Regions from separate parts of the Colwellia sp. MB3u-4 genome, predicted to be linked through region 3. Evidence: predicted binding sites of a transcription regulator. Region 3 holds the regulator's gene; each other region holds the start of a gene.
What was found. The regulator sigma-54, encoded in region 3, starts transcription at its own class of promoters, with help from an activator protein. The targets are predictions, from matches to a motif close to GTTGGCACGNNNNTNGNNT.
Positions count from the first base shown of each region.

Region 1: the regulator sigma-54 is predicted to act here: its motif matches at 6,403-6,421, upstream of H4J61_RS00825 (PAS domain-containing sensor histidine kinase).
Region 2: the regulator sigma-54 is predicted to act here: its motif matches at 9,192-9,210, upstream of fliE (flagellar hook-basal body complex protein FliE).

Region 1 covers NZ_JACGVE010000040.1:924-8,690, forward strand. The annotation lists gene H4J61_RS00795 (flagellar protein FlaG) at 1-99, shown strand, start outside; gene fliD (flagellar filament capping protein FliD) at 234-1,658, shown strand; gene H4J61_RS00805 (hypothetical protein) at 2,959-3,411, opposite strand; gene fliS (flagellar export chaperone FliS) at 3,411-3,809, opposite strand; gene H4J61_RS00815 (hypothetical protein) at 3,881-4,165, opposite strand; gene H4J61_RS00820 (sigma-54 dependent transcriptional regulator) at 4,623-6,113, shown strand; gene H4J61_RS00825 (PAS domain-containing sensor histidine kinase) at 6,457-7,665, shown strand; gene H4J61_RS00830 (sigma-54 dependent transcriptional regulator) at 7,652-7,767, shown strand, end outside.
Region 2 covers NZ_JACGVE010000040.1:8,758-19,327, reverse strand. The annotation lists gene fliM (flagellar motor switch protein FliM) at 1-596, opposite strand, end outside; gene fliL (flagellar basal body-associated protein FliL) at 739-1,272, opposite strand; gene H4J61_RS00865 (flagellar hook-length control protein FliK) at 1,374-2,891, opposite strand; gene fliJ (flagellar export protein FliJ) at 3,186-3,620, opposite strand; gene fliI (flagellar protein export ATPase FliI) at 3,649-5,004, opposite strand; gene fliH (flagellar assembly protein FliH) at 5,164-5,958, opposite strand; gene fliG (flagellar motor switch protein FliG) at 5,983-7,035, opposite strand; gene fliF (flagellar basal-body MS-ring/collar protein FliF) at 7,028-8,749, opposite strand; gene fliE (flagellar hook-basal body complex protein FliE) at 8,797-9,141, opposite strand; gene H4J61_RS00830 (sigma-54 dependent transcriptional regulator) at 9,413-10,570, opposite strand, start outside.
Region 3 covers NZ_JACGVE010000068.1:18,056-31,097, forward strand. The annotation lists gene yjgA (ribosome biogenesis factor YjgA) at 1-262, opposite strand, end outside; gene pmbA (metalloprotease PmbA) at 356-1,711, shown strand; gene mgtE (magnesium transporter) at 1,824-3,185, opposite strand; gene H4J61_RS03810 (HPr family phosphocarrier protein) at 3,700-3,978, opposite strand; gene rapZ (RNase adapter RapZ) at 3,984-4,838, opposite strand; gene ptsN (PTS IIA-like nitrogen regulatory protein PtsN) at 4,845-5,303, opposite strand; gene hpf (ribosome hibernation promoting factor) at 5,333-5,620, opposite strand; gene H4J61_RS03830 (RNA polymerase factor sigma-54) at 5,657-7,162, opposite strand; gene lptB (LPS export ABC transporter ATP-binding protein) at 7,214-7,945, opposite strand; gene lptA (lipopolysaccharide transport periplasmic protein LptA) at 7,946-8,491, opposite strand; gene lptC (LPS export ABC transporter periplasmic protein LptC) at 8,457-9,023, opposite strand; gene kdsC (3-deoxy-manno-octulosonate-8-phosphatase KdsC) at 9,020-9,565, opposite strand; gene H4J61_RS03855 (KpsF/GutQ family sugar-phosphate isomerase) at 9,568-10,533, opposite strand; gene H4J61_RS03860 (calcium/sodium antiporter) at 10,550-11,530, opposite strand; gene mlaF (phospholipid ABC transporter ATP-binding protein MlaF) at 11,897-12,706, shown strand; gene mlaE (lipid asymmetry maintenance ABC transporter permease subunit MlaE) at 12,703-13,042, shown strand, end outside.

The sequences.
Region 1 (7,767 bases), on a different contig from region 3:
ACAGGCGATTTAGTTAAGCAATATCCGTCGGAAGAAGTGTTGGGTATTATTTCTAAATTGTCTAATGCGACGGGTAACTTAATAGATACAGAAATATAAGGTCGATTAACAGTTATATTGACACTTATATTAACGGCTATTATTTACGCTCCATTCGCTATTCTTTTTAATGGCCGTTATTTATTCAGGTATACTTTTAGCTAGCACTTACTGCAACAAGAATTGGTGAAATTATGGTAGATATTGCCTTTACAGGTATAGGCTCAGGCCTTCAGGTTTCTGAAATTGTTGACGCGATTGTCGGGGCTGAACGGGCACCGTTTGAAAGTCGTTTAAATCGTCGCGAAGCCGCAATAACAACAGATATTTCTGCTGTTGGTGCGTTAAAAGGTGGCTTGCAAAATGTCGCTGACGCTATCGAAAATTTAGCCAGTACAGATAAATATCAACAAAGAAATATCACTGGCTCGGATGATTTTGTTGCACTAAGCAGTACAAAAAGCGCTGAAGTTGGTAGTTATTCTGTTCAGGTTGACCAACTAGCCAGCACGCATAAACTCGTTTCGGCGGGCATTGACAGTAGCGAAGCTGTGGGTGAAGGTACCTTAACTTTTGCTTCAGGTAGTAACAGTTTTGATATTAGCGTATCAAGCAGTGCAATATTAGGTGATATTCGCGACTCGGTTAACGACAGCCTAGATAACGACGCAATTACCGCCACTATTATTACCGATGATAACGGCCAACATCTTGTTTTTACCAGCAAAGAAACCGGTCTTGCTAACGCCATTAAAGTGACGACCAACGATGTTTCTGACGGTAACAATACTGACAATGCGGGCTTATCTCGTTTAGCTTATGATGCTGACTCAGCCTCGCCTACCTTTGCCAAAAATCTTTCAGAAACTAGTGCAGCAACTGACGCAAAAATAACCATCGATGGTGCATTAGTGGTCACCAACAGTAGTAATGAATTTGTTGATGCTATCGACGGCATAACCATTACAGCAAAAAAAGTGCACGATGTTGATGACAATATCAGCAAGGCGAGTGTGTCTGAAAACAATGCTAATATTAAAGCCGGTATTGAAGGCTTTGTAAAAAGTTATAACGAATTGGTTGATCTTAGTAAGCAACTTGGTGCGTCAAGCGAAGATGGAGTAGGCCCACTTGCGGGCGACTCACTATTACGTGGTGTAATGGGTAAGCTACGCCAAGAGCTTAGTAGCTCATTTGCCAGTAGTGGCAGTGACAATTTAACCTTGAACCAATTAGGCATTCGTGCAGACCGCTTTGGCAAATTTGAATTAGATACCGATGATTTAGATGCACAAATAGCATTGAATGTTGAAGGGGTGCAAAACTTTTTTGTTGGCTCTGACGATGTCCCAGGTTTTGCTGCTTCACTTAAAACCTTAACTGACTTTTACACTGAATCAGGTGGTTTAATTGAGGGGCGTATTGACAGTAAAAACAATCAATTAACAAAAATAGATGATGAACGCATTGACTTTACTCGTCGTATCGATTCATTAGAAACACGATTATTCGCACAATATAATGCTATGGACTTGATCGTATCTAATTTGAATGCGACCAGTAGTTATTTAGAACAGCAGCTTGATAACTTGCCAGGTGTGGTAAGAAACAATAATTAACAATCGTTAAAAATAACCATGGACAATTTTTTTGTAGGTCGGACTTTAGTCCGTCAACCGTTAAGCAGGTGACTATGCTGATAGACCAACAAACCTCTGCAGCGGGTATTATGTTGTTGAGCAATTCTTATGTTGAAAATGGTTAAATTTCATTTAACTTGATGGACTGAAGTCCAACCTACATCAAACCTAGAACGAGCCCACATCCAACCTAAATACAAAATCTACATAGTGACTACGAGTGAAAATATACCTTAGGCAATTATTTTGTAGGTCGGACTTCAATCCGTCAACCGATAAGCGGGTGATTAACTTGATAGACCAACAAACCCCTGCAGCAGGCATTATTTTTTTGAGCAATTTCTGTGTTGAAAATGGTTAAATTTCATTTAACTTGTTGGACTGAAGTCCAACCTACATCAAACCTAGATCAAGCCCACATCCAACCTACATCTAGGCTACAACGAACCTAGCTTAAATCTACATAGTGACTACGAGTGAAAATAGAGCCTTGGGCAATTGTTTTGTAGGTCGGACTTCAGTCCGTCAACCGTTAAGCGGGTGATTAACTTGATAGACCAACAAACCCCTGCAGCAGGCATTATTCTTTTGAGCAAATTTTGTGTTGAAAATGGTTAAATTTCATTTAACTTGTTGGACTGAAGTCCAACCTACATCAAACCTACATAGTGACTACGAGTGAAAATATACCTTAGGCAATAATTTTGTAGGTCGGACTTCAGTCCGTCAACCGATAAGCGGGTGATTAACTTGATAGATCAACAAACCCTGCAGCAGGCATTATTTTGTTGAGCAATTTTTATGTTGAAAATGGTTAAATTTCATTTAACTTGATGGACTAAAGTCCAACCTACATCAAACCTACATAGTGACTTCGAGTGAAAATATAGTGTTGGGCAATTGTTTTGTAGGTCGGACTTTAGTCCGTCAACCGTTAAGCGGGTGATTAACTTGATAGATCAACAAACCCCTGCAGCGGGTATTATGTTGTTGATCCGTTTTTATGTTGAAAACGGTTAAATTTCATTTAACTTGTTGGACTGAAGTCCAACCTACATCCAACCGACATCCAGCCTAGATTAAACCTAGATTAAATCTACATAGTGACTTCGAGTGAAAATAGAGCCTTGGGCAATTGTTTTGTAGGTCGGACTTCAGTCCGTCAACCGTTAAGCGGGGGATTATGCTGATAGACCAACAAACCCCTGCAGCAGGTATTATGTTGTTGATCAGTTAAGAAAAGGTGGCATCATAATAATAGTATTATCTATGATTGTCTTTACAGTTTTTGATAGAGATTTATCGCCTTTTTGTTTTTCTTTAAGGTCAAAATTTCTGACTTGGCTGACTGTTGAGTACGATTTACTTTTTCAATAAGTTGGCTGTCGAGTGCCGCCATAGTTTGCAGTTGTGCAAGATGCAATTGCAATTCTTCGGGGCTAAAGTGCTCGAATAACTGATAAATTTTCTCTTCTCTGTTCTTGATCAATTTAAGCAGCTTTGCTGTATTAATTTGCTCGCTGTTATCATGGCTGGTTGACTCTGCAATCGACTTTTTATTATCTCTTACACTGCCTATTCCACCATCTATTTCACTCTCTGCTTCACTCACTATTTCACTATCTGTTTCATTATCACTCTGAACCTGAATATCTGCGGTATCTAAATGCTTAAGGAGCAGTTTAGATACCTCAATAATATCAGTTAAATTTTCAATGGCTGTTAAAGCCACTAGAAGCTTACTTCTTGTTGAGTATCAAGGGGTATGTTATCCCAGCCTGACTTAATAGGGATTAATATTTGAGCAATTTCATTGAGTTTATCAATATCATTACTTACGCTAGCGGCTAGTAATTGTTCTGAGCAATAAACGTAGATAGACGCTAAATTATTTGATATTTCTCCACCTTGTTTAAAATCAAGTGAAGCCTCTAAAACACCTATAATGGAAATGGCATTTGAAATCTCAGTGCCTTTTTTAGCGTAATTTTTTTGGGTAATAGCGCCTTTAGCAGTGGCAATGTTATCAAGTAATTTTTGAAATAACATGGCGACCAATTGATAAGGTGACGCTTGTTGAGCGGTACTTTTGTTAACTTGTTGATATTTCTTTAATGACGCGTGAATCATAGATATCTCCAACTGTAATACAATAATTTTTTATACTAAAATACATTAGATTTAAAATTGAATATTATAAATTATAGTAAAGCTTGGTTATTAATGGTGACAGCTAAACCTTCGCTTTTAGCCTTTTCGTAAGCGGCGAGTAACACACCGTGCTCAATGGCTTTAGGGTCTGCAACTATGCCGTTATCGGCCACTTCAATATTGTCCCAACCGCGTGTTACTAAATAGTCTTCTATCTGGACAAGCTGATCTTCTAGCGGCATATTTACTGAGAACATATTGAACTCATGTCGGTCGCCTTTTTGAAAGCTGCCATTATCTTTCATAAGCTCAGCTGTACCGTTAATAATTAACATCGAATATTCCTATTAAATTTTATTTCTAATCGTGTTGCTCAGACAAGCTTATTTCATGCCACTTTTGATTTAGACTTAAAAAAAACAGTATTGTAATGAAATATAAGCAATTATCTGCTTGTTTAAATATAAAAATAATTCAAATGATTATAGGTAAGCTGAGTTGTTGTTTTTTTGACATGGCCTTAATAGGACCTTTTTTACTTGTGTGCATGTGAGTATTAACCATAAGCTATTTTCGTTACTTACTCTGTATCGGCTGGCTTCTCTTTTACTTTAACTGACAATAAAATGACAGACAAGTGTCAATTTATTGTTGATTAATCATGACAGCAAGTGAATAATGGCGGCAGCTTATAATAATAAATGACTTGTTAGGCTCTTGCGCAAGATCAAAAAGTAAGGTCAACCAACGCAAGATGGGCTAACGTGAAGTCAACCAATACAAAGGCAAAAAATGCAAGAAAAAAAATATATTTTAGTTGTCGATAATGATGCGACAAGACGCCATCAAATAGAAACAGTTTTAGCTTTTGTCGGTGAGTATTTTCATGTTTTTGCTGAAGAAGAAATTGATCAATATCTAGCTGAAGTGCCGAATGTTCTGACCATTATTTTATGTGGTGACGTTTCTGAAAAGTTACAAAATATTATTAAATCTCAGCCAACCTACCCTTTTATTTATCACGATGTTATTGATAGAAAACAACTGAGTGGTTATGTCAATGTGATTGGTGAATTAACCAGACCGCTAAATTATGCACAATTGACCGAGTTAGTGCACCACAGTCACCAATACCATAATAACCTGCCGTCAAAACGTGGTTTTAATCGTCCAAACTCTTTATTTCGCTCTTTGGTGGGTACGAGTAGTGCAATGCAAGAGGTACGATTTTTAATTGAACAAGTGGCCTCTACTTCGGCCAGTGTCTTAATTTTAGGTGAGTCGGGCACAGGTAAAGAGGTGGTTGCGCGTAATATTCATAACTTGTCAGAGCGAAGTAAAGGGCCATTTGTGCCGGTTAATTGTGGTGCTATTCCTGCTGACTTATTAGAAAGTGAACTGTTTGGCCATGAAAAAGGGGCATTTACCGGCGCTATTTCTACGCGCAAAGGTCGCTTTGAAATGGCGGAAGGCGGCACACTATTTCTGGATGAAATTGGTGATATGCCACAACCCATGCAAGTAAAATTATTACGTGTATTACAAGAACGAACCTTTGAACGGGTAGGTGGCGCTAAAAGTTTAAAAGCTAATGTTCGAATTGTTGCGGCGACACATCAACATTTAGAAGACATGATTAAAACTAATCATTTTCGTGAAGATCTTTACTATCGATTAAATGTTTTCCCTATCGAAACTCCGTCGCTAAGAGAGCGAAAAGAAGATATTCCACTCTTGTTGCAAGAGCTTATTTCACGATTTTCTGCTGAGCAAGGGCAGTCAGTGCGCTTTACGGAACAAGCGATTGAATCGTTAAAAGAGCATACTTGGGCCGGTAATGTGAGAGAACTCTCCAATTTAATTGAACGTATGATTATTATGTATGGCGAGCAGGTGGTTAATGTTGGACAACTACCGTTAAAGTATCAACACTTAGATATAGATGACTATCAACCTGAATATCCTGAAGAGTTACAAGAACGTGAAGCGATTAATGAAATGTTTTCAGGTGCTGATGATGAAGATGAAGATGAAGATGAAGAGGAGGCTATGGCACAAACTAGCTCAGCAGATGCGAGCGCTGATAGTGGCAATATCCTTGATGTTTTACCCAATAATGGTCTGAACCTAAAAGAGTATTTAGCTGATTTAGAAATTTCCTTGATTAACCAAGCCTTAGGTAAAAATGATTGGGTTGTTGCTCGTTCAGCTGAGCTTTTAGGTATGCGCCGTACTACCTTGGTGGAAAAAATGCGTAAATATAATCTCCAAAAAGTCAGTTAATTATTCATTCATAGCTATAAGCGCTAGGTAACAGCAAGACAAGTTAGCGCTGCTTTGTTAGCTTGATTGCGTAAAACGCCCTTGAAATAATGATTATTTCAAGGGCGTTTTACTTTTTAGCACAGCCAATAAAGTCAGTTATACCCATTGTTTAAATACAGATGGTAATAGCGCTTTTAGATCGGCGTTCAGTGTTTTTTTAACGGTTTTATGATGTTAGCCATTTTATTGACAGCCAATGTTAATCGAAATAATGTGCTTTAGTTGCTGAATAATATCAGTTTAATTGGTTGGCATGCTTAATGCTTTGTTCGAGTGTACTTCTTTACTCGGGTAAAATATTATGGCACTTGCCTATTCGACATCGACCAATTCTTCTTCAGCCAATTCTGCGCTGAATCGTGTAGTAACTTCATTTGATGAGGTTAGTTTTAAACGCGAGCAATCCAATCGACTAGAAAGCGAAAACTACGCGGGTGAATTGGCGTACTTACGTCAACAAAACAAACAACTGCAACACGTTATTGATGTTATGCCAACGGGGATGATCATGCTTGATGGCAACGGTATTGTGGTGAAAATTAATGACAGCGCTAAACGTTTGCTTGATGAGCCCATTTTGGGTCAACCTTGGTTTGGTGTAATTAAACGCTCTTTTAAACCCCGCGCTGATGATTGGCACGAGGTTTCGTTAAATGACGGTCGCCGGGTAAAATTAGAAATTACCACTTTAGGCGGTCAACCTGGGCAGTTGATCATGATCACTGACTTAACCGAAACGCGACTTTTACAAGATAAGCTTGGCCAATTACAGCGACTATCGTCTTTAGGGCGTATGGTGTCAAAATTGGCTCATCAAATTCGTACACCATTATCGGCTGCGATGCTATATGGCGCTAATCTACGCAATAAAAAACTCAGCCAAGAGGCACGGGGTAATTTTCAAGACAAATTAATGTTACGTCTACATGACTTAGAGCAGCAAGTTAATGACATGCTGTTGTTTGCTAAAAGTGGCAGTAAAGCGGTTGTTGAACCGGTTAATATTAACCAACTGATTGAGCAAGCCAAGCAAGTCATTGAGCCGCAAGTGAGTCAAGCTGGCGCAAAAGTTAATTTGCATTTTTGCCAACAAGGCTGCGAGATTTTAGGCAATGTGAGTGCCTTGTCGGGGGCAATTCAAAACTTAATACACAATAGTTTATCTGTCATTAAAGCCGATGCCGTTATCAACATTAGTGCTTACTGTCAGGGCGAATATGCCTACATTAGTGTGCGTGATAATGGTCCGGGCATTAGTGGCGAGCTAGCCGATAAAATATTCGAACCTTTTTATACCTCAAGAAGCCAAGGCACAGGTTTAGGCCTAGCGGTGGTAAAATCTGTCACTAATGCACACCAAGGTGAAGTGAGCTTGTTAAGTCAGCCAGGTGAAGGGGCACATTTTTGTATGAAAATACCCTTACTGGTCAGTGAAGAGACTAACGCGGCATTGACTGAGCATGAAAACGAGGCATTTTTGTCTAAGGAGCTTAGTCATGAGCACAAGTAAAATAATGGTTGTTGAAGATGATGCCGGACTGAGAGAGGCACTGGTTGATACTTTGCTGTTAGCGGGCTATCAATGTTTAGCCGTAGACTCAGGTGAAGACGC
Region 2 (10,570 bases), on a different contig from region 3:
ACCACCACTTCAGTTGGACTAACAATATTTGCCATCGAGGGATTAACTTCTGAATCAAGATATTCAAATGAAACATCCATCACAGGTGACCATGCTACTTTATAATCTTCAAAGATAATTTTTAACAACATTTGCACAATACGGCGTTCAGTGGGAGTAAATTCACGTCCTTCAATTTTCGCATGATATCGACCATCACCACCAAAAAAATTGTCCACTAATATAAAAACCAGTCGCGCTTCCATGGTAATTAGTGCCGTGCCTTTTAAAGGCCGAAAGCGCACCATATTTAAACTGGTTGGCACAAATAAAGTATGTACGTATTCTCCAAACTTGATCATTTGGATACCGTTAATAGAAACTTCTGCGGTGCGACGCATCATATTAAATAAACTAATACGCATATGACGTGCAAAACGTTCGTTGATCATCTCCAACGTTGGCATGCGGCCACGAACAAGGCGATCTTGCGAAGAAAAATCGTAATCAGAGGTCTCTCCTGAATTAGCAGAGTCCTCTAAAGTTTCATCTTCTTCAACATCATCAACACCGTGTAAAAGTGCATCAATTTCATCTTGAGATAATAAATCACTCACTCAATAGTCTCTTTATCTTGTTAGTTTAGTTACACTGTTCACAAACCATAGCCGTTAACTTAAGCAAAAGTTTAATCAAAAATTCAATCAAAAGCTTCAATCAACCAAGCAATCTATTCGCGGCTATTTTTCTTCAAAGGAATTACTGCATGACAAAGCCGGTAAAGAGTACTTTTTCAACCACTGTACTCCCTTCAATTTCAGTCATTACTTTCTGAACTGCTACTAAAGACTTTTGCTTTAAAGCTACTTTTCCTGCACTTGTTGCTAGATCATCAGCATTCGACTTTGAGAAAACACCTAACAAGGCACTTTCAATTAAGGGTACATGTTTTTTAGCGATTTCTTCATTTTCAGCGCCTCGCACCAACAACTGTACACGAATTTCAACAAAGCGATCGCGAGCGATTCCAGGTACATTAAAGCGAAAATGTCTTGGCATAGGCACATACAAAGCTGAGCCAAGTTGAGCACCTACGACTTTTACCGCTTCGTTTTCAGCGCCTGTGTCTAAAGCCGCATCGATCTCAGCTTGTGAAATGTCATTATCACCACCAAAGATAAAAAACGCAGCCGCACCGCCAGCAATAGCCAAAACGGCAACAATGGCGATAATGATAATCAACTTTTTCTTCTTACCTGGGTTATCCAGCTTAAGTTCTTTTTCGTCTGCCATGGTTTCTACCTGTGAAAAGTTTTTATATCTATTGTTAAACTATATCGTTGAATAGCTGCTAATCCAAAGGGTTTATCAAGTATTGTCAGTGTATTCATGAATTAAGCATAGTAATCGATACCGGTTGACGAAGCTTTGAGCACATTCACTATTGCGTTATCATTTTCACTGAAACTGTCTTCAGCCGACTGGGCATTTTGACCCTTGTTAGACTGGCTGTCAAAACCATCACCATCTTGCTCTTTTGCTTCGCGCTGTTCGATATTTGCCTCCCCAACATCAACACCACTTTCAGCTAACATATCGCGTAACTTGCCCATATTTTGCTCTAAAGCCTCTCTTGCTTGCTGGTTTTGCACCACAAATTGCACCGCGGCTTGCTCATTTTGTAAATTCACTCGCACATGAATATTACCCATCTCTGGTGGGTCAAGTTGAATTTCCACTTGTTGAATTTTTTGGTTGATCATCACCATCACTTTATCTTTAACAGCATCGGCAAAATCTTTACGGTAAATAGCAATAGTCTCAGTCTGCATAGTGGCAAATGATTTTTGTGTTGAGACAGTATTTGTCGTTAATTGATTTACCGTACTTTCAAAACTTTGCTCTTGCTGGGCAGCTAACTCCGCAGCACTTGTCAGCGGCTTGGCTTGATCGACTAATGTTTGATTAAACACTGACGCCACTTTGTCAACTTGTGGTGTTAGCTTGTCGCCCTCAGTTTTAGCGGTTTTTTGTGCCTCGAGCATGGCACTGGCTAATTTATCAACGTCTTCATTTACCGCTGTTTTCTGATTAGTATCAAGTTTTGTATCCGTAACCGATGTTGATACCACAGTAGCTGTACTTTGATTAACAAGATGAGTTTTTGCGGCTTCGATATCGCTACCAGGTTTAAATTCACTCGCTTTATCGCTGGCACTATTTTGCAATGCGCTATTGTTAGCTAATTGGTCAACACCTTGGGTTTTATCTAAACCGGCATTGCCTTCTTCAGTTAATGCTTTTATACCTGCTTGCTTTGCCATTAGCTCGGCATCATCAATGCTAGCTTGCTCACTCGTTAAGGACGTTGTGCCGGCAGTGGTTGTTTGCATATAGCCTGATGTAACGTCGCCCGGCACTTTCCCTTCAGCAGTATTATTTGCTGCAGATTTTGTCAACAATTGCCCTGCACCACTTAACATTTTTAATAAATCAACCGCGTCATCATTTTCAACATTGCTCGCTAAGTCACTTTGGGTTTGAGCTTGATGTTCAGTTTGAGTTTGAAAGCCAAGATAGGATTTTAGCTCAGCGTTTGGCGCAGAGAGATTTTTGGCATCGTCTATCGGTAAAGGCACGGGTAAAGTATGATCATCATCAACTTCATTGCCCTTGGCTAAACGCTCGCTTTTTAAAGCCTGTTGGTGTTGTTCTGCCGCTTTAGAGACAAAATTGCCATATGGCTCAGTATTTTGCTCTGACTCTTCCGCTTTTTTTCTTAAATAGTGTTGCTCCATCGCATCATTAAATGCGTTGCTTTTAGCTTGACTTTTTATTGACGACCCACCTTTAGCACCAGGGGTGTCAAGGCTTTGGCCAGCATCAGTAGACAATATATTCATTTGAGACATAACAGACCTTTCTTAAATGTAGACTTAAGCACAATTTAATAAATTATTTCTATTGTTAATTAAGCAATATTCATTCCAAAAATAATTTTCAAGAGAGAAGGCAGTATGATCCTGCTTGTCTCTACCTGTGACCAAATCGTGCCGCTCTAATAGGCAGTTCAGCGCTAAATCTTAAAGTGAACTAAATATAAAAGCATCAATAACAAGCCTTGAGTTTGAATCTTGATGCTGATGGGGTTTACTCAAGTACTTAATCTATTGTTTCTATTGTTTCTATTATTAAAATGGCAGAGTTTAGCGGCGGCGGCGAACAAATTGTTGTGTCGCCATTTCATCAAACATTTTTTGTTCTTTTTTATTAGCGACTAATTGCAGCGCGGCCAGTTTTTTATTACGTAGTAATTCTACCGCTTGTATTTTTTGTCTTTGCTCTAACCATTGTTTTTTTCGAGTTTCAACTAATGCTTTCGCTTGATGAACCGCAACTTTAACCTGTTGAGAGGCGTTATCTAGTTTCGCGATAAAAGCATGAAAATGGCTATATGTTGCACTATCAATACCCTCGATTGAACGCTGATTAAGCCGGCGCATATATTCTAAACGATAATCGCTAACACTTTTTAAACGCGCTTTGTTTTGTTCATAATCGACCTCTGCCACTTGTAATGCTTGTGAGGCTTTTTGTTCTTTATCAAGTTCATACTTATGTAAGGTGTTCAACTGTTTCATCGGTTTAGTGACCTATTCGTTATTGTGTCTACTGATTTTTATTGGCATGAGCTTGCGCTGCCGCTAATACTTCCTGCAGCTGAGTTAAACTTTGATCATAAGGAATAATTTCAAGCGTTTTTTGCTGCAAAAAAAATTGAATCACGGGTTGCAAGTCAATCGATTGATCTATTCTTGGATCCGTCCCTCTGCTGTAGGCGCCAATGGCAATCAAGTCTTTATTTTCTTGATATAAGGCATAAATCTGCCGTAGTTGCCTAGCAAGTTGCTGATGTTCTTGGCTGGTTACCATCGGCATAACTCGACTAATTGAGCCTTCAATATCAACCGCTGGATAATGCCCGGCATCAGCTAATTTTCGAGACAAAACAATATGACCGTCTAAAATGGCACGGGCAGCATCAGCAATCGGGTCTTGTAAATCATCACCTTCGGTTAATACAGTAAAAAATGCACTGATTGAACCTTGGCCGTCCCCGCCATTGCCGGCTCGCTCAACGAGTTGGGGTAATTTAGAGAAAACGGATGGCGGATAACCTTTCGTTGCCGGTGGCTCGCCTACCGCTAGTGCTATTTCGCGCTGCGCTTGTGCATAACGGGTCAGTGAATCTACCAGCAATAAAACATTTAAACCTTGGTCACGAAAGTATTCGCTGATCTGCACTGCGGTTTCACAGCCCTTAAGCCGCATTAACGCTGAATTATCGGCCGGTGCTGCCACCACCACAGAACGCGCACGACCTTCTTCACCCAAAATTTCTTCAATAAATTCTTTAACTTCTCGTCCACGCTCGCCAATTAAACCCACGACAATAACATCAGCGTTTGTGCCACGTGTCATCATACCTAACAGCACACTTTTACCAACACCTGAGCCCGCAAACAAGCCCATTCGTTGCCCAACACCAACGGTTAGAAAACTGTTAATCGAGCGCACTCCAACATCTAGGGGCTCGGTAATGGCTCGTCGTGATAAGGGATTGATCGGTGTACTGTCATATTGATAACTATCAGATGCTTTAATCGGCCCTTTACCGTCAAGCGGTTTGCCAACACCGTCAATAACTCGGCCTAACAAGTCCATTGATAAGGGTAAACGTGCTTTAGTCGATAAAGGCACGACTCGTGCGCCAGGTAATACCCCTTGCAAGCTTTGTTCTGGCATTAAAAATGTTATATCTTGGGCAAAGCCAACAATTTCTGCAATCAGCTCGCCTTGTGAGGTTTCCACCAAACATTGGCTACCAACCGCGGCTTTAACGCCAACCGCTTCTAAAGTTAAACCCACCACACGCACTAAACGCCCGGCAACAGAGACACTGTGCGGGTGAATAAATTTTTCACTATTTTTTAAACGTTCAGTTATGCGATTTATATCAACCATAGAAATTTTTACGCTTATTGATAAAGTTTAACAGGACAATATTTGTCGTTAGATAGTTAAGGTGTGTCGGGTTTATTTTTGTAAGTTTCATGACTTATTTTTTCTTGAGACCCGCTTTCTTGATATAAGTTTCTTGATATAAGTTTTTTGATATATAGCTTATTGATGTAAAGCTTCTAGTAAAAACGAGTCCAAAACCTCATTCAAACGTGATTTAACACTCAGATCAATATTAGAAGTGCTGTTTTCAATTTGACAACTCCCGGGGCTTAATTGTGGCGCAGCCAATAAACACCAACCTTGTTCTTGAATATGTGCTGCACCAAATTGTTCTTCTACCAATTTAATGTCTGTGGGATGCAATAAAATTTGGGTTTGAGACTCTTGTGCCGGTAAGGCTTTAATACCTTCAGCGATAGCCGATAATAAAATATCTGGGTTAGTTTTCGCTTCATGCTTAGTCACCGCTTGGGTTAGTTGCACGACTAACTGTAATAGTTGCGCTTCAACATTTTTTTCAACATTAAGCAAAGGCTGATGTAATTGGTCTAATAGGGTTTGCATTGCCGCGATTTGTTGTTCGCTGGTTTCTTTACCTTCGGCTAAACCTTGTATCACACCTTCTTCACTACCTGAAATAAGACCCGCTTCATGACCACTGGTTTTACCTTCATCAAAACCTTTAGCAAAACCCTCTGCTTTTCCCTCACTAAAGCCTTCTTCAAATGCGGCTTGACGAATGTCTTCCATGTCTTGTGCCGTTAACGGCACAGGCTCATTGACTTCTGTCTCTTCTGGTGGCTCATAACGCCAGTTCATTGGCTGGCCTAAGGCATTAGTTTTATTAACCTTTGTATCTTCGTCTGGTTGCACATTAGGTGCTGACCAGGTATCAACCTTTTCAATTTTTTTTTCCGCCATCGCCCCAGTGCTTGGCTCAGAATCTGCTGCCATTAGGTTACACTCTCTGATGTTTGATTATAAGAATTCATCGCCGCCACCGCCGCCGCCTAACATAATTTCACCGGCATCAGATAATCGATGTGCAACCGCCAAAATTTCTTTTTGCGCGGCTTCAACTTCACTAATGCGTACTGGCCCCATCACTTCAAGATCATCCGCTAGCATTTCTGCAGCACGTTTAGACATATTGGCCATAATTTTTTCTTTTAAGGCTTCATCAGCACCTTTTATTGCTTTCATGAGCGCATCTTGCTGAACTTCTCTTAAAATGGCTTGGATACCTCGGTCGTCAACATCGGCAAGGTTTTCAAAGACAAACATAAGGTCTTGTATTTGCTGACTCATTTCTTCGTCATGTTCGCGAATTGAAGTCATCAACATACCTTCAACATTATTGTCTAAATAGTTCATGATGTCTGCAGCCGCTTTCAAGCCGCCCATTTTCGCGGCTTGTGCACCCGCTTGACCGGCAAATTGTTTTTCCATGATCTCATTTAATTCTTGCAATGCCGCGGGTTGAACTTCTTCTAAATTAGCAATACGCATCATAAGATCCAAGCGCACTTTGTCGGCGAATTGGGTCAGTATTTCTGCTGATTGATCCGGTTCAAGGTAAGATAAAACGATGGTTTGAATTTGAGGATGTTCATTACGAATAATGTTCGCCACTTGCTTTGAGTCCATCCATTTCAAAGAATCAAGGCCCTTAGCACCACCACCTTTGACAATTTGATCGATAAGGTTACCGGCTTTATCTTCGCCTAATGCTGCGGTTAATGCTTTGCGGACAAACTCTTCACTTTTGAAACCAATAGTAGAAAAATTTTGAATTTCGTTAATAAATAACTTATGCACAGCGGTAATTTTTTGTTGAGTAAAATCTTCCATACCGGCCATGATCATACCCACTTTTTGCACTTGCTTGGGCTCTAAGTGTTTTAGTATTTGTGCCGCATCTTCTTCTGAAAGACTCAACAATAAAATCGCGGCTTTTTCAGCGCCGTCAAGTTTATTGACGTCATAGCCAGACGATTGTTGCTCTGCTAGTTCTTGATTTTCATCACTCATTTTCGGTTAACCAACTTTTAACGACTTGCGATGATAATTCTGGCTCGTTTGCCACTAAGGCCCGTACCGCTTTTAATATATCGCCATCGCGATGTAAATCAGGCAATTGTAAACTACCATCAGGAGCAAAGCCAATTGAGCCAGCATCAAAGTCAGATGATAACATGTCCATGGTTTCATCACCCAAATCAACATGACTATCAAGCGACTTATCACCGTAGTCACTCGGGGTTTTTTCGGGATGAATTAGGCGTTTTAACATCGGACGCACCACGGCAACAAACAAGATAGCAATTAAGATAACCGCCCCAAGCAATTTTGCATATTTATAAATAGTAGGATCTTTCCACCATGCTAGTGGCGCCACGGCTATAATTTCTGGGCGAGAAAACGGTAAAGTAACCACCTCTAATGAATCACCACGTTGTAAGTTAAAACCAATGCTGCCTTGCAATAAACGACGAATATTAGCCATTTCTTGTACAGAGCGTGGTGTTGGTACAGGTTCACCTTCAGCATTGAGCTCAGACAAGTAATCTAAGGCAACAGAGACACTAATGCGATGAATAACGCCGGTTTGTTGTTTGGTGTAGCTAATAGCCTCGTCGAGTTCATAATTACGTGTCGACTCTGTATGCTTACGACCCGGCATGGTTTGCTGTTGAGCATTGCCCGTAGCATCTTCGGGAATATTACTGTCCAGCGGTGGTTGATTCGTTAACGCACCTGGAATACCACCGAGTAAACCACCAATGGTATTATCTTCAACTTTCATTTCGCTACGCAAAGCTGGTAAATCTGAATTATAACGCCGCTGAGTTTCTTCAGTATTGGTAAAGTCCATGGCCACGTCAACTTGGGCGGTAAAGTTGCCTAAACCTACAACGGGAATTAAGATCGAATCAATCTTATCCATGTATTCTGCTTCGCGTTTTTGTTCAATTTCGAATTCTTTACGTGAGCGTGACGACACAGAATCTTGTGAGCCAGAATTTAATAAACGACCATTTTGGTCGGTCACCGTGACCCGATTCGGCGATAAACTTTGCACGGCTGATCCGACAATATCTACTACAGCGTCAACTTCTTCTTCAGATAACAGGCGGCCCCGACTCAAGGTTAGTACCACAGTAGCTGACGGATTTTTTTCACGTTTAGCGAAAACATTTTCACGTGGAATGGCTAATAAAACTCGAGCGCGTGAAATAGATTTTAACTCTTCAATGGTTCGGGCAAGTTGCTGCTCTCTAGAATGCTTTAAACGTTCAGTTTCAAGCCGTTGACTCACACCAAAACCCATATCTTGCATAAGAATTTCGCTGCCCTCAGAAGGCGCATCACTTAGGCCGCCACGAGCTAGCATCAACTTAACATCTTGGTATTGGTCACTTTCTACCGATATTGTGTTGTTTTCTTGGCGATATTCAACTTGCTTGCTGTCCAGAAAATCCATGGTTTTAATTAATTGCTCGGTGGGCAATTTAGTTAAAAAACGATATTCTGCTTCATTGGCTAGCATAATAACAAACACAGCAATCGCGAAACAAATCGCTAGCGCAATCACTATGGTCATTTGACGTAGAAAATCAACATTACCCATAGCCGCTGCTAAACCTGACTTTTGTTCACCAACATCATCTAAACTATCGTTGGCGACTAAGTCATTGTTACTATCTGCCACCGTTAAATTTGTGTTGTTTGTTGAATCTGCCACTTACTTCTCTCCGCGTCACTATCGTTTTATGCTTAACCACTGAGCCGTTATACCGGCATGCTCATAATTTCTTTATAAGCTTCAACAAACTTATTACGCACCTGAACGGTCGCATCGAAAGCAATACCTGCCTTTGACGCCGAAATCATGGTGTCAGCCAAAGTAACACTGCGATCGCCAAGTTCAAAAGCGGTACGCTTAGCACCCGCATCTTGTTGTAGCTCATTGACATTATTTACGGCATCTTTTAATAAGCTACCAAAGTCACTACCGGCTTTGCTCACCGGTGGTGTGCCCATGCCATTTGCTTCACCTATGGGTAGTTTATTGCCCATAGCTTCCATCGACATGCTTTGCATTTGAGCGTATAAAGAATTAGTTTTAATATCCATGGCTATCTCGCTTTCGTCAATTTCTTGTTACTTAATGTTACCTAAGATTAAAGCAAGCATAGTGCCAAGCTAAATAATATCGCAAAATATTGAAAAAATCACCTGATAAAAAAGCTAGAATATCTTTTAAAGTTTTTAAAAAGACTTTAAAATCAGATAGAAACTAAAAATAAATAAATATCGTAAATATAAATAAATAATTCATGAAACGAAAAAAACGACGTTAATGCGTCGTTTTTTTGTTACAAACAGGTACTAAGCCTATTTTTTCTTAAAGTGGGATATTAATACCACTATCACGCATACGCGCAATTTTATAACGTAAGGTGCGTGGACTAATACCTAAACGCTCGGCCACATCTTTACGACTACCGCGACAAGCATGCAAAGTGTCCAATATTATTTGATGTTCTTGTAATTTAAGTTCACTGCCGAGTTTGTCATTTTTTTCCGCGTCTACTGCCTCACTTGCTACCTTGGGTGTTTCAAAGTCATCGATCAATAAATCATTCGCATCAATGCAACGATCACTTTGTAAAATTAACGCCCGTTGAATAACATTGTCTAACTCTCGCACATTACCCGGCCAGTCGTAAGCCAGTAATTTACTACGCGCAGCCGCGGTGAATTCAGGAATAACATTACCATCTTTTTGACAAATACGGCTAATAAGATGGGTCGCCAAGGGCAGAATATCATCACGACGTTCATTAAGTGGCAACCAGGTTAATGGGAATACATTCAGTCGATAATATAAGTCTTCTCTGAAAATACCACTTTGCACAGCGGCTTTTAAATCGCGATTACTGGTGGCTATTACTCTGACATCTAAGCTGATGGTTTTACGTCCACCTATGCGTTCTACTTCTCGCTCTTGTAACACGCGTAAAATTTTGGCTTGTAAACTTAAGTCCATTTCGGTTATTTCATCAAGTAAAATAGTGCCGCCTTGCGCTTGTTCAAATTTACCCGGACACGCTTGAATAGCGCCAGTAAAAGCGCCTTTTTCATAACCAAATAAAGTGGCTTCAAGCATATTTTCAGGAATAGCAGCGCAGTTAATCGCGACAAAAGGCGCTTGGCTACGTGGTGAGTAATTGTGAATATATTGTGCCAGCACTTCTTTACCTGAGCCACTAGGTCCCAAAACCATCACAGAGGCGTCAGTATTTGCCACTTTTTTGGCGAGCTTTAATAACTCAAGACTTTGCGCATCAGCCACAATAGGGTCGCCACCATCATTCACTTGTAACGGCACATACTGACTGACCATATTGAGTAAAACTTCTGGCGCAAAGGGTTTGGCCATGTAGTTGCGTGCACCGTCTCGCATGGCCTGTACAGCATCATCAATAGTGCCATACGCTGTCATGATCAATACCGGCAATTTTGGATAGTTATGGCGAATACTTTTCAATAACGACAGTCC
Region 3 (13,042 bases):
CCATTTCAGACAGTATTTTCGCGACATGACGCACATGACGACGCATAGCTTCATGCTTATTGGTGATTTTATCTGCTAGCAGCATAGCGGCTTTCAGTTCATCAGTCAGCGGTAGCTTGCTGCGTTGATGCTTCGACATTTTGACTATGATCAGGCCAAAGTCTTGCAGTCGATGCATTTCTCGTTTTATTTCTGATTTACTCAGTAATTCTTCTTCTAATTCATCGATATCGTTGGCAGAGTGGGGCATAATGTTAAGCAATAAAGTGATAATTACCTATAGTATACAACAAAGCAGTATCAGCAAAAACATTCCTGTTGCATGTATCGATAAAATGTGAGAAATAATTTACCTATGAGCGATTCAGATAGTATTCAAATGCAAATAGAACATGTGAAAAAACGTGTTAATGACGCCATGACAATGGCTAAATCACTCGGAGCCGATGGTGCTGAAGTTGCGATGAGTCGCCAACAAGGTCTTAGCGTGAGTACCCGTTTAGGCGAGGTTGAAAATGTTGAATTTACCAGTGATGGTGGGCTTGGCATTACCGTTTACAAAGACGGTCGTAAAGGTAGTGCTTCTACGGCTGATTTATCTGAAAAAGCTTTAAAACAAGCCATAGAAGCCGCGGTCAATATTGCTAAATATACCTCTGTTGATGAATGCTCAGGTATGGCAGATAAAGATTTATTGTCGATGACGCCTGAAGATTTAGATTTATATCACCCGAAAGCGTTAACCACAGAGCAAGCGATTAGTTTAGCAAAAGCCTGTGAAGACACCGCGCTTGGCTATGATAAACGTATTACTAATTCAGACGGCGCCACCTTAGAGAGCTTTGAAGGTTTTAAAGTTTACGGCAATAGTCAGGGGCAGCTAGTGGGCTATCCGAGTACGCGCCATAATTTAAGTTGTGTGATGATTGCCAAAGAAGGTGAAGACATGCAGCGCGACTATGCTTATACCGTGAGTCGTGAATTTGACGCGATGGAAAGTGCAGCCACCATAGGGCAACAAGCGGCTAAAGAAACATTATCACGCTTAGGTGCTCGTCAGTTAGCGACCGCTAAAGTACCTGTGATGTTTCGAGCTGATGTGGCTAATAGCCTATTTGGCCATTTTATTGCCGCGATTAGTGGCGGTAATTTGTATCGACAATCTTCTTTTTTGATGGACGCCATTGGCCAACAAGTTTTTCCTGAATTTTTAAGTATTAGTGAACGCCCTCATTTGAAAAAGGCCTTGGCAAGTAGTGCTTTTGACGCCGAAGGTGTCGCTACCCTAGATCGTGAAATTATTACGGATGGCAGTTTAGCCACTTACCTGTTAACTAGCTATTCAGCGCGTAAGTTAGGCATGAAATCAACCGGTCATGCCGGTGGTATTCACAATTGGCAACTCGGCATGAAAGACGCAGGCCAGGGCGGTGATTTTGATGCAATGTTAAAAACGTTAGGCACGGGTTTGTTAGTAACCGAGTTGATGGGGCAAGGCGTGAATGTAGTGACCGGTGACTATTCTCGTGGCGCAGCAGGCTTTTGGGTAGAAAATGGCGAAATAGCTTATCCAGTGGATGAAATTACCATTGCAGGTAAATTACAGGATATGTTTGCTGGCATTGTCGCTATTGGTAACGATACCGACATGCGAGGCAGTATTCGCACCGGTTCTATTATTGTTAACCAGATGCAAGTAGCGGGCAGTTAAAAATAATAGAAGTTTGAAGTTAAAAGCTGTCAGCTGTCAGAAAAAACAAGTGAACGGTAACTAGTTTCAGTTGTTTACTGACAGCTTTAAACTGAAAGCTTATCGCTATGGTTTATTTTCCTAGCAGCAAGGTCGCTGTGCCTAAGAAGGCAAATATACCCACGACATCAGTAACCGTTGTCAAAATAACACTACCGGCTAAGGCGGGATCTATATTCATTTTTTTCAACATTAATGGCACGGTAACACCGGCAATGCCAGCCGCCGTCATATTCATTAACATGGCAAAGGCAATGATGGCGCCCAGCATTAAGTTTTGCTGCCAAATCGCCACAACTGAAGCGATTAACACCGCCCAAATTAGGCCATTAAAAAAACCAATGGCCAATTCTTTATAGAGTAAAATTCGCGAGTTACTTTCACCAACATGGCCTAAGGCCATAGCGCGAATGACTAAGGTTAAAGTTTGGTTGCCGGCGACGCCGCCCATGCTAGGCACTAAAGAGTTTAACACCGCCAAAATAGCCAGTTGATTTAAAATGCCTTCAAACATGCTCGACACTGCGACAGCCATAAGAGCGGTGATTAAGTTCACGCCTAACCAAATAGAACGGCGTTGGGTACTTTTCAAGACCGGAGCAAAGGTGTCAGCCTCGTCATCTAGACCCGCCATACTCATCATAGAATGCTCGGCTTCCTCACGAATAATATCAATAACATCATCTATGGTAATACGACCCAGTAGTCGTGCTTCGTGATCGACAACAGGGGCAGAAAACCAATCGTAGCGCTCAAATAGCTGCGCGACATCCTTTTCATTCATATCGGCGGTAATGGCTTGAATATCTTTATTGATGAGGTCTGAGATAATGGTTTCTGCTTTGGCAGTAACAATAGCGGATAAAGACACTGAACCAAGGAAATGATCGGCTCTGTCAACGACATAAAAAGAGTCGGTTGCTTCAGGTAATTCACCGCGAAGTCGTAAATAACGTAGCACCACATCTACCGTAACATCAGGACGAATAGAGATGGTATCGGTATTCATGATACCGCCGGCCGTGTCTTCCTCAAATGAAAGTGCAGCTACAACACGATGGCGATCTTGCCAGTCCATCGCGTTAAGCACTTCCTGATAAACTGTGTCAGGCAGTGTTCTGAAAACTTCAGCTAAATCATCAACATCCATTCCCTCTGCAACGGCAGCTAGTTTTTCTGGATGAATATTTTTCAGAATGCCTTTTCGAACTTCTTCGTTTAACTCTTCGAGTACATCACCGTGGTGATCGGCATCAATAAGCTGCCAAAGTGCGACACGGCTTTTGCTTGGCGATGACTCTAATAATAAAGCGAGATCGTAAGCGGGCATGTCTTGCAATAGCTTGCGAACATGGACAAACATACCACTATCGAGGGCATCATTAACCTGCTGAAGGCGCTGATGATTGTATTCTTGTTTAGAACCTTCCGGCATATATTCACCTTTTGCCGTTGTAAAACGAAAACTGAAAATTATTAGGGATTGTTGAACTTACTTTAGTGCAGTTTGTTTAGTAGGTAGGCTCAGCAAACACATGATGTGTGGCTGGCTACATAGACGTATGAGCACGCCATAGCCCTTGCAAACTAACACTATTATCTTTGGGTTTATCTAACACCACTGAAGCGAGTTCAATGTTAACCCAGCAAGTTAAACAGATCCTATTATGAGAGATAACTATTAAGGTTTTGTTATAGCAAATAAATAAACATAAGCGCCGATAGATTTGGACGGTAGTGCGACTCAGGAGACAAAGTTGAAAACGGGTATGCTTGAGTTATTTCGCTTGTTCTAAAGGCTTTAATGTAGCGCTAAATTGGCTAGTATATTATTTTAATTACTAGGGTTCGTTAATAATTATCCGCGTAGAGTTTACCGTAATCTAGCCATTTTAGCAGCTTTTTTATTGACTTAAGCACGTGCTTAGCAAGGAAAAAGCGCTCTGTTACTATTCGGCTTCATGAAATTTGTTACTAAAGAGTTGGCAAATTTCTGCTAAGGCTTGTTCAGCATCTTTGCCAGAGGCAATAACCTTGACGGTTTTACCTTGGGCGCCTGCCAGCAGCATTAGGCCCATAATACTATTCGCGTCTGCTCGGTTTTCGTCTAATTCAATAATGACTTTAGCGGTAAATTTTTGGCTTAATTGGGCAAGCTTAGAAGCCGCTCGGGCATGTAGCCCAAGTTTATTGATGATAAGTACATTACGGCTCGTCGGCTTGCTCATCTTAGCTATGTGCCTTCAACGGTTAAATCACGGTGGCGAGACTGCACATCTTTACGCTCTTTACGCATATTATTTGCCAGTAATTCGGCAATATAAACCGAACGATGCTTGCCACCCGTACAACCAATAGCAATGGTGATATAACTGCGATTATTACGTTCTAAGTGGGGTAACCAGGTCATCATAAAACTGTTAATTTGCCAAACAAATTTAGTCACAATGGGCTGGCTAGCAAGAAAGTCTTGTACCGGTTTGTCTAAACCTGTGTAGCCTTTTAGCTCTTTATCCCAAAATGGGTTAGGTAAAAAGCGTGCATCAAAAACATAATCAGCATCTTGTGGTACACCATGTTTAAAACCAAATGATTCAAACACAACCACCATTGAACCAGACGTTTTACCCAGAATTCGCTCTCTAACTAAGTCAGCGAGTTGGTGTGGTGTTAGTTGACTGGTATTGATGTATAAGTCTGCCCGACTGGAAATGGGCTCAAGTAATTTTTTCTCCAAGGCAATGGCTTGGTCTAGCGCAATATTTTGCTTGATCAACGGATGTAAACGTCGCGTTTCACTGAACCGGCGAATAAGGTCACTATCATCAGCATCTAAATACAGTATGCTCAATTCTACTGCATTGGGCAGGTATTCAATAATTTCGGGTACGTCGTTAGGATCGGCTGGCAGGTTACGAACATCGAGACTTACGGCAACATTTTCATAATCATTAATCACCGTATGGGTAAGTGCGGGTAACAAGTTGACAGGGATATTATCAACACAATAATAACCTAAATCCTCTAAAACACGCAGTGCAACACTTTTCCCTGAGCCTGAACGGCCACTTACAATAATTAATTTCATCCGTGTTTAACTCGCTTGTTGTATTAACTGAAACAGTTCTTGATTACTTTGGCATTTACGCACTTGCTTGCAAAATTGCTTGTTACGAAAAATTTTTGCGATACTTTGCAGCGTACTCAAGTGGCTCTGGCATTCTTCTTCAGGAACAAATAAGGCGATAAAAATATCAACGGGACGATGATCAACAGCGTCAAAATTAATCGCTTGTTCTGTGGTAATAACCACGGCAATAGGTTTCGTAGGCGTAGCATTTTCTAAACGGCCATGAGGTATAGCAATGCCATTACCTATGCCCGTTGAGCCCAATCTTTCACGCTTAACTAAACTTTCTAAAAGCTGAAAAGTATCATGGCTGTCGAGTTTATCGGCGGCCAAGCGACTTAAATATTCTAATATACGTTTTTTACTGGCACCCGGTGCTGCACAAATAGTGCAGTCCGGGGTTAAGATGTCTTGCAACTTCATAAACTTCTAAGACCTATAGCGAAATGGCGCTAATGTTTGTTGATTTTGCCTTTATATTTCAAGATTTGGCGATCTAGCTTGTCAATTAATGCATCAATCGATGCATACATGTCACTATGTTGTGCCTTAGCATGAACTTCAGTGCCACTTAAGTGCACCGTTGATTCGGCAATCTGATTCTGTTTTTCTACCGTTAATACTACATGTACATTATTGATATGATCAAAGTGACGCTCTAGTTTTTCAAACTTGCCATTGACATAATCACGTAATGAATCGGTAACATCGACATGGTGTCCAGTAAGATTAATTTGCATATATTTCAATCCTCTTTATTGGCTGAATAAAACTGCCTACAATAGGCTTTTACGTTGATTTGATGGCGGTATAGAAAGTGACTCTCGATATTTGGCAATGGTACGCCTTGCCACTTGTATACCTTGTTCTGCTAAAATATCTGCCATTTTACTGTCGCTGAGTGGTTTTGCAGGTACTTCGGCAGCCACTAGCTTTTTAATTAATTCACGAATAGCCGTTGATGAACATTCGCCGCCGTTTTCAGTACTTACGTGGCTAGAAAAAAAGTACTTAAGCTCAAAAATCCCTCTAGGTGTGTGCATATATTTTTGCGTGGTCACACGAGAAATGGTTGATTCATGCATATCTACGGCTTCGGCAATATCGTTCAATACCATAGGGCGCATTGACTCAGGTCCGTGTTCAAAAAAGCCTTGTTGGCGTTGCACAATACAATTTGAAACCTTTAAAAGTGTTTCGTTACGGCTTTCTAAGCTTTTAATAAACCATTTTGCTTCTTGCAAGTTAGAGCGAATAAATTGATTATCAGTAGATGACTTCATTGAACGAGACATAGCGGCGTATTGCTGATTAACCGATAGTTTAGGGGCAGTGTCAGGATTGAGCTCTACTGTCCAGCGGCCGTTTTTCTTTTCAACAGACACGTCTGGGATAACATATTGTTCTTCACTTTTGATGACGCTATCACCTGGACGGGGATCTAAGCTTTGTATTAGGCGAATAACTTCGCGTAATTGCTCTTCTTTCAAGCGTAATTTACGCATCAATTGACGATAATCGCGATTACCGAGCAAGTCAATATACTCGCTGACAGCGATTTTGCTTTCCGCTAACCAAGGGGTATCTTTAGCAAATTGATTGAGCTGAATACGCAAGCACTCTGGAATTGAACGGGCAGCAACACCAATGGGGTCAAATACGTTAATACGCTTTAACACCACTTCAATTTCATCAAGTTCTACACCATCAATACCGACACTCTCTAAGATCTCTTCGGCTGAAACGGTTAAATAACCTGCTTCATCTATGGCTTCAATAATGGCAATGGCAATGGTTCTATCAGTGTCAGTAAAGGGCGTTAGTTCCATTTGCCAAATTAGATGGTCTTGTAATGAGTCTTTCGTTTCACCTTGATAAGTATAATCTTCTGAGGCATGACCAACACCGCCACTACTAACACCAGCACTGAAGTTATCATCCCATGTGCTATCGCTGTTGAGTTCTTCGGGGATGTCTGTTTTTGCTAAACCTTCAGAGGAGCTAATTTCGTCTATCGAGGGAGTGGAGTCTTCGCTGCCATCAGAGGATGCTGCTGAGTTTTCGCCTACCGTTACCGAATATCCTGCTTCTAAATGGTCAGGGGTACTTTCTGAATTGTTATCGTGCGTTTCGTCAACTTCAAGCAAAGGATTACTTTCAAGTGCTTCTTGAATCTCTAGTTGAAGATCCAAAGTTGATAATTGCAACAGTTTGATCGCCTGCTGCAATTGCGGGGTCATCGTTAACTGTTGTCCGATACGGAGTTGCAGAGTAGGACGCATTTACGTTTTCTTTTCCCTATTCAAATTCATTAATTCAATTGGTTTTATTCACTATAGCGTGAATTGTTCACCAAGGTATACATCTCTTACATGTTGATTTGCAAGAATTTGCTTTGAATTACCTTCAGCGATAAGTTCGCCATGACTAACGATGTAGGCATGCTCACAAACATCAAGTGTTTCTCGCACATTGTGATCTGTGATCAATATACCTATGCCACGATCTTTTAAGTGTAGGATAATTTTTTTTATATCACCTACTGAAATCGGGTCAACACCGGCAAAGGGTTCATCCAGTAATATAAATTTAGGATCTGCAGCTAATGCCCGGGCTATTTCAACTCGTCGGCGCTCACCGCCAGATAAACTCATGCCTAAGTTATCTTTTATATGGCCTATGTTGAACTCTTCTAATAAATGTTCAAGTTTTTCTTGTCGGTCAACATCACTAAGTGATTTACGTGTTTGTAAAATGGCCATGATGTTGTCATGTACCGATAACTTACGAAAAATAGAGGCTTCTTGTGGTAAATAACCGATACCTTTTCTCGCGCGCTCGTGCATCGGCAGTAAGGTTATATCTTCATCATTTAAGACAATTGAGCCACTGTCGTTCTTTACCAAGCCAACAATCATATAAAAAGAGGTAGTTTTACCTGCGCCATTTGGCCCTAATAAGCCAACAATTTGTCCAGCGGAAACGTGCATACTGACGTTTTTAACCACTTTTCTGCCTTTATAGGACTTGGCAAGGCCGGTTGCTGATAATGTAGAAGTTGACATTTACTCTTGCTTATCCTTTGATTTTATAGGCAATTCAGTTTTGTTCTTTGGCTGTAATACGGTTTCAACTTTAGCATTTTCTAGGCTTTCGGCATTGACATATTCTGTGGCAAAATTGTAGGTGATTTTACTGCCGCTCACTTTACTGCCTTCTTGGCTAAGGAGAGCATTGCCTGAAATAACGACGGTATTCATACTCGGCTCATAACGGATTTCATTGGCTTGCAAATTGATTGGGCTACCATCTTGAAGCGTTTGTTCAAAGGTCGCTGGAGAGCCTTTGGCAATATAAATTTTGCTGTCACTGTTTTCTTGGGTGATAACCTGTACTAACTCGGCATGTATGGTTAGTGTGCCTTGAGAAATAATGACATTATCAATATAACTGAATATTTTATTTTTGAGATCGGCAGCTTGGCGTGAAGAAGATATTTTAATCTCTTGTTCTACGTTAAATTTTTCTGCACTTGCGACAGGCACTAATAATGCTAACGCCGTGAGACAATATAAGTTATTTTTTAATTTTTTTATAAATAGTTTGTACATGTTCGGTCAATGTCATCTGTGTTGTGTTTAAGTCTACAATTAATCCTGAGCCATACATAGTAAATCCTTTACCTAATATTAAGATAGTTTGCTCTGAGCTGATAATATTAGTTTTTAAGTCCATTTCTAAATTTTTACCATGCACTTCCTGTATCAAACTTTCTTTATCAGTGGCGATTAAACGTACGCGATTTGCTAATTTTACGCGATTGTTATTATACAAGGTGCCTTCATTGGCGGTGATTTGCCAAGTAGGTTTGTTGTTCCTTGGGTATAAGGTATAGCGTGGATATTCAAAGTGTGTGACCCCTAATTCAGCATAATGTTCCATGCGTTTTGCTTCTACATTATAAGATAATGCCCCAGTGGTTTTATAAACATCACTGTTAAGGTTTTCAGCAATAAATTCAGGGTTATTCGCGGTATCGAGAATGTTGCTGGTTTCTTCCTTCGCGCCATACCATTCAAGTAAGCCATAGGTGGTTAAGGCCAATAAAAATAAGCTTATACTAACAAGGTATATGCGATTCATACGCTTGAACCCGTGGCATCAGCTAAGGTGTTTTGGCTTTGCATAATAAGATCGCAAGTCTCGCGCACGGCGCCGAAACCACCTCGGGTATAGGTGATGTAGTCACAAGATTTTAAAATGGCGGGGTGTGCGTCATTAACCGCAATACTAAAACCAACATAATTAAGGCAGTCAAAATCTGGCATATCATCGCCGATGTAAGCCACTTGTTCAGGCGCTAACTTTAATGCGGCGAGCATAGCTTTTAAAGCCGGTAGCTTATTTTCTTCACCTTGTACTATGTGCTTAACATTTAATGCACTCATCCGGGTTTGCACAATAGTTGAGGTTCTGCCCGTGATCACCGCTACATCAACGCCGCTTGCACCTAAGGCTTTAACGCCATAACCATCTTTAGTATGAAAGGCTTTTAATTCTTCACCATTATTACCTAAGTAAATACGACCATCTGAAAAAACGCCGTCTATATCACAAACAAAGAGTTTGATTTTTTGCGCTTTTTGCCAAACACTTTGCGCTACTTTTCCGTATAAACTGTTCAACTTTAGAGCACTCCAGATTTTAATAAGTCATGCATGTTCATCGCGCCAATGGGTTGGTTATTATCGTTAACAATAATTAAGCCATTAATTTTTTTGTCTTCCATGATCTTTAATGCTTCAGCCGCCAGCATATCTTGCTTAGCCACTAAAGGGTTTTTTGTCATTACGCTGGTAATGCTGTCTTGGTGAATATTAATTTCTTCATCTAAAATACGGCGTAAATCACCATCAGTAAACAGGCCTATTAAGCTATTGTTTGCGTCAACAACAGCGGTCATACCCAAGCCTTTTAGTGACATTTCAACTAAGGCATCTTTTATTTTAGCTGCTTGGCTTACTGTTGGCAGACGTTCGTCTTTGTGCATGATATCGGCCAAGCGTAATAATAGCCTTTTACCTAAGCTGCCACCGGGGTGAGATAAGGCAAAATCATCGGCAGTAAAGCCGCGCGCATTCAATAAAGCCACCGCTAGGGCATCGCCCATAACTAAGGCTGCTGTGGTGCTAGAGGTGGGTGCCAAGCCTAATGGGCAAGCCTCTTGTGCTACTTTTACACAAACATGGCTATCGGCAAGTTTAGCCAGCGTAGAGTCAGGATTACCCGTCATGGCGATGAGTTTTGTGCCGATACGCTTTAGAACCGGAATAATGGCCAAGACTTCGCCAGTTTCACCCGAATTAGAAATGGTCAGTACCACGTCATCAACAGTCACCATACCTAGATCGCCATGGCTTGCTTCCCCCGGGTGAATAAAAAATGCGGGTGTGCCGGTACTGGCTAAAGTTGCGGCAATTTTGCCACCAATATGGCCCGACTTGCCCATACCGATCACGATGACGCGGCCCCGACAATTAAACATTAACTCACAAGCTTGAGCAAAGTCGTCGTCAATAAATTGCGACAATTGTGCAATAGCTTGCTGCTCAATGTTAATGACATTTAGGGCTAATTGTTTAAAGTTTTTCATTGCTATAAACCACTTGTTACCTGTTGATTTGACTAAAAAGTAGCACTTGATAACCAATAAATACGGCTAATAATAGTAACCCTTTCGCCCGCGTGATGCGAAACTTTCCACCTCGACTAAAACAAAGTATAAATAATAAGAAGGTTGTTGCCAGCATAAATGGCGCGTCACGCACCGCGGCGGCATTATCGATATCGCCCGGCGCAATTAAGCCAGCTAACGATAAAACCGCAAGAATATTAAAGATATTTGAACCAATAATATTACCGAGCGCTAAATCATCTTCTTTTTTTATGATACTCATAATACTGGCAGCTAACTCAGGTAGGCTAGTGCCAATAGCAATAACCGTTAAGCCGATGACTAAATCACTAATACCAAAAGCTTTGGCGATAAATATTGATGAGTCAACCAGAAAACTAGCACTGAGCGGCAGTAGTATCATACCGACCACTAACCAGATTACCGATTGTTTGGTACTGACCCCATCAGGCACTTCTTGTTCTGCTTCTAAGACCATTTTATCGTCGATAGGGTTTTGTTTTGCACGCCTTAACGTGACGACAAGTAAGGTGGCGATATAAAGTACAAAACCAATAATCAGTATTAAGCCTTCATTAAAACTAAAGTTGCTGTTTGCTAGCATATAGGTCGCGATAGCCGTAACAACCAAAATAAGCGGGATTTCACGTTTAATGGTCGTTGAGGAAACGGATAAAGGATGAAACAGTGCGGTTAAGCCTAACACTAACGCAATGTTGGTAATATTTGAGCCAATGGCATTGCCGACGGCAGTATCTACATTACCCTGTAAAGAAGCGGTGACCGCTATCATCATTTCAGGTGCTGAAGAGCCCATAGCAACAATAGTTAAGCCAATTATCATGGGAGAAATACCCAGATTTCGTGCTAATGCTGAGGCACCAAATACAAATTTGTCTGCACTCCACACTAAAGTGATTAGTGAAAGTAATAAGATCAAAATTTGGATGAACATTCAAAGCTCCTGTTTGGCTAAGATAAATAAATAGTGTTTGTGCTAATTGATGAAAGACAAAGAGGAATTATAAACCACTGATGGTAACCGATGACACTCAATTAATACTCATTTTGCTAACATAACGTGAGCGAAAAGCATTATAAACTTTTTCTGATATTATTGGCACGTGGATTGACAATAAAATAACTAAGCCAAAAAAAAGGCTTATTCATTACGCTAACTTTACACTTGCGTTACATTTATATACTTTTGGTTACTCTTTTAGCACTAAATAGTTGTGAATTTGTAATGACTGAGGTGTTGCGCTGCGGTAGAATTCTACTACATAAAACAATAATTAACAGTGATGTTATTCCAAGCGATATGTCTGAAATTTTAGTTGATATCAAAAACATGACCTTTAAGCGTAACGAGCGTGTTATTTATGATGGCATTAGTTTGTCTATTCCTAAAGGTAAAGTTACCGCGATAATGGGGCCAAGTGGTATTGGTAAAACAACGTTATTGCGCTTAATTGGTGGTCAAATTAAACCAGAGTCTGGGCAGATCCTTTTCGATGGCCACGACATTCCTAAATTGTCTCGTAGTGCGTTATATGACATACGTAAACGTATGAGTATGTTATTTCAAAGTGGTGCCTTGTTTACCGACATGAGTGTCTACGACAATATCGCCTTTCCTATACGCGAGCATACTCAGTTATCAGAAGACATCATTGAAAAAATGGTGCTAATGAAATTAGAAGCGGTGGGTTTGCGTGGAGCAAGAAATTTACGCCCCAATGAGCTCTCTGGTGGTATGGCGCGTCGAGCAGCCTTAGCTCGCTCAATTGCGCTTGATCCTGAATTGATACTTTATGATGAGCCCTTTGCTGGCCAAGATCCTATTTCTATGGGCGTGATTGTCCGGCTCATTCATCAACTAGGTGATGCATTGGGATTAACCTCTGTGGTGGTTTCTCATGATGTTCCAGAAGCGATGAGTATTGCAGATTATATTTATATTATTGCCGAGCAAAAAATTATTGGCCAAGGTACGCCGGAAGAAATCTACGCGCACACCTCACCTTTAGTGCAGCAATTTGTTAAAGGTGAAGCTGATGGCCCAGTGCCATTTCATTATCCTGCGGCGTCATATAGTGAAGAGTTAATTGGTCGAGGTGTTGAGAAGTGAATCAGCTGCAAATATTGGGTCATAGCATTATCGAACAAGTCTCAGGCTTAGGTAGAGCTTTGTTGATGTTAGCATCAGCGCTCTTGCATATTCCAAACCCACGCAAAGGTTTTCCTTTGTTGTTGAGCCAATTGTATTCCGTTGGCGTATTATCTTTAGTTATCATCGTTGTTTCGGGTTTGTTTATCGGCATGGTCTTGGCTTTACAGGGCTATACTATTCTGGTTGATTTTGGCGCTGAAGCTAGCTTAGGACCAATGGTCGCCTTGTCGTTATTACGTGAGTTAGGTCCAGTGGTTGCCGCCTTACTTTTTGCTGGTCGAGCTGGGTCTGCGC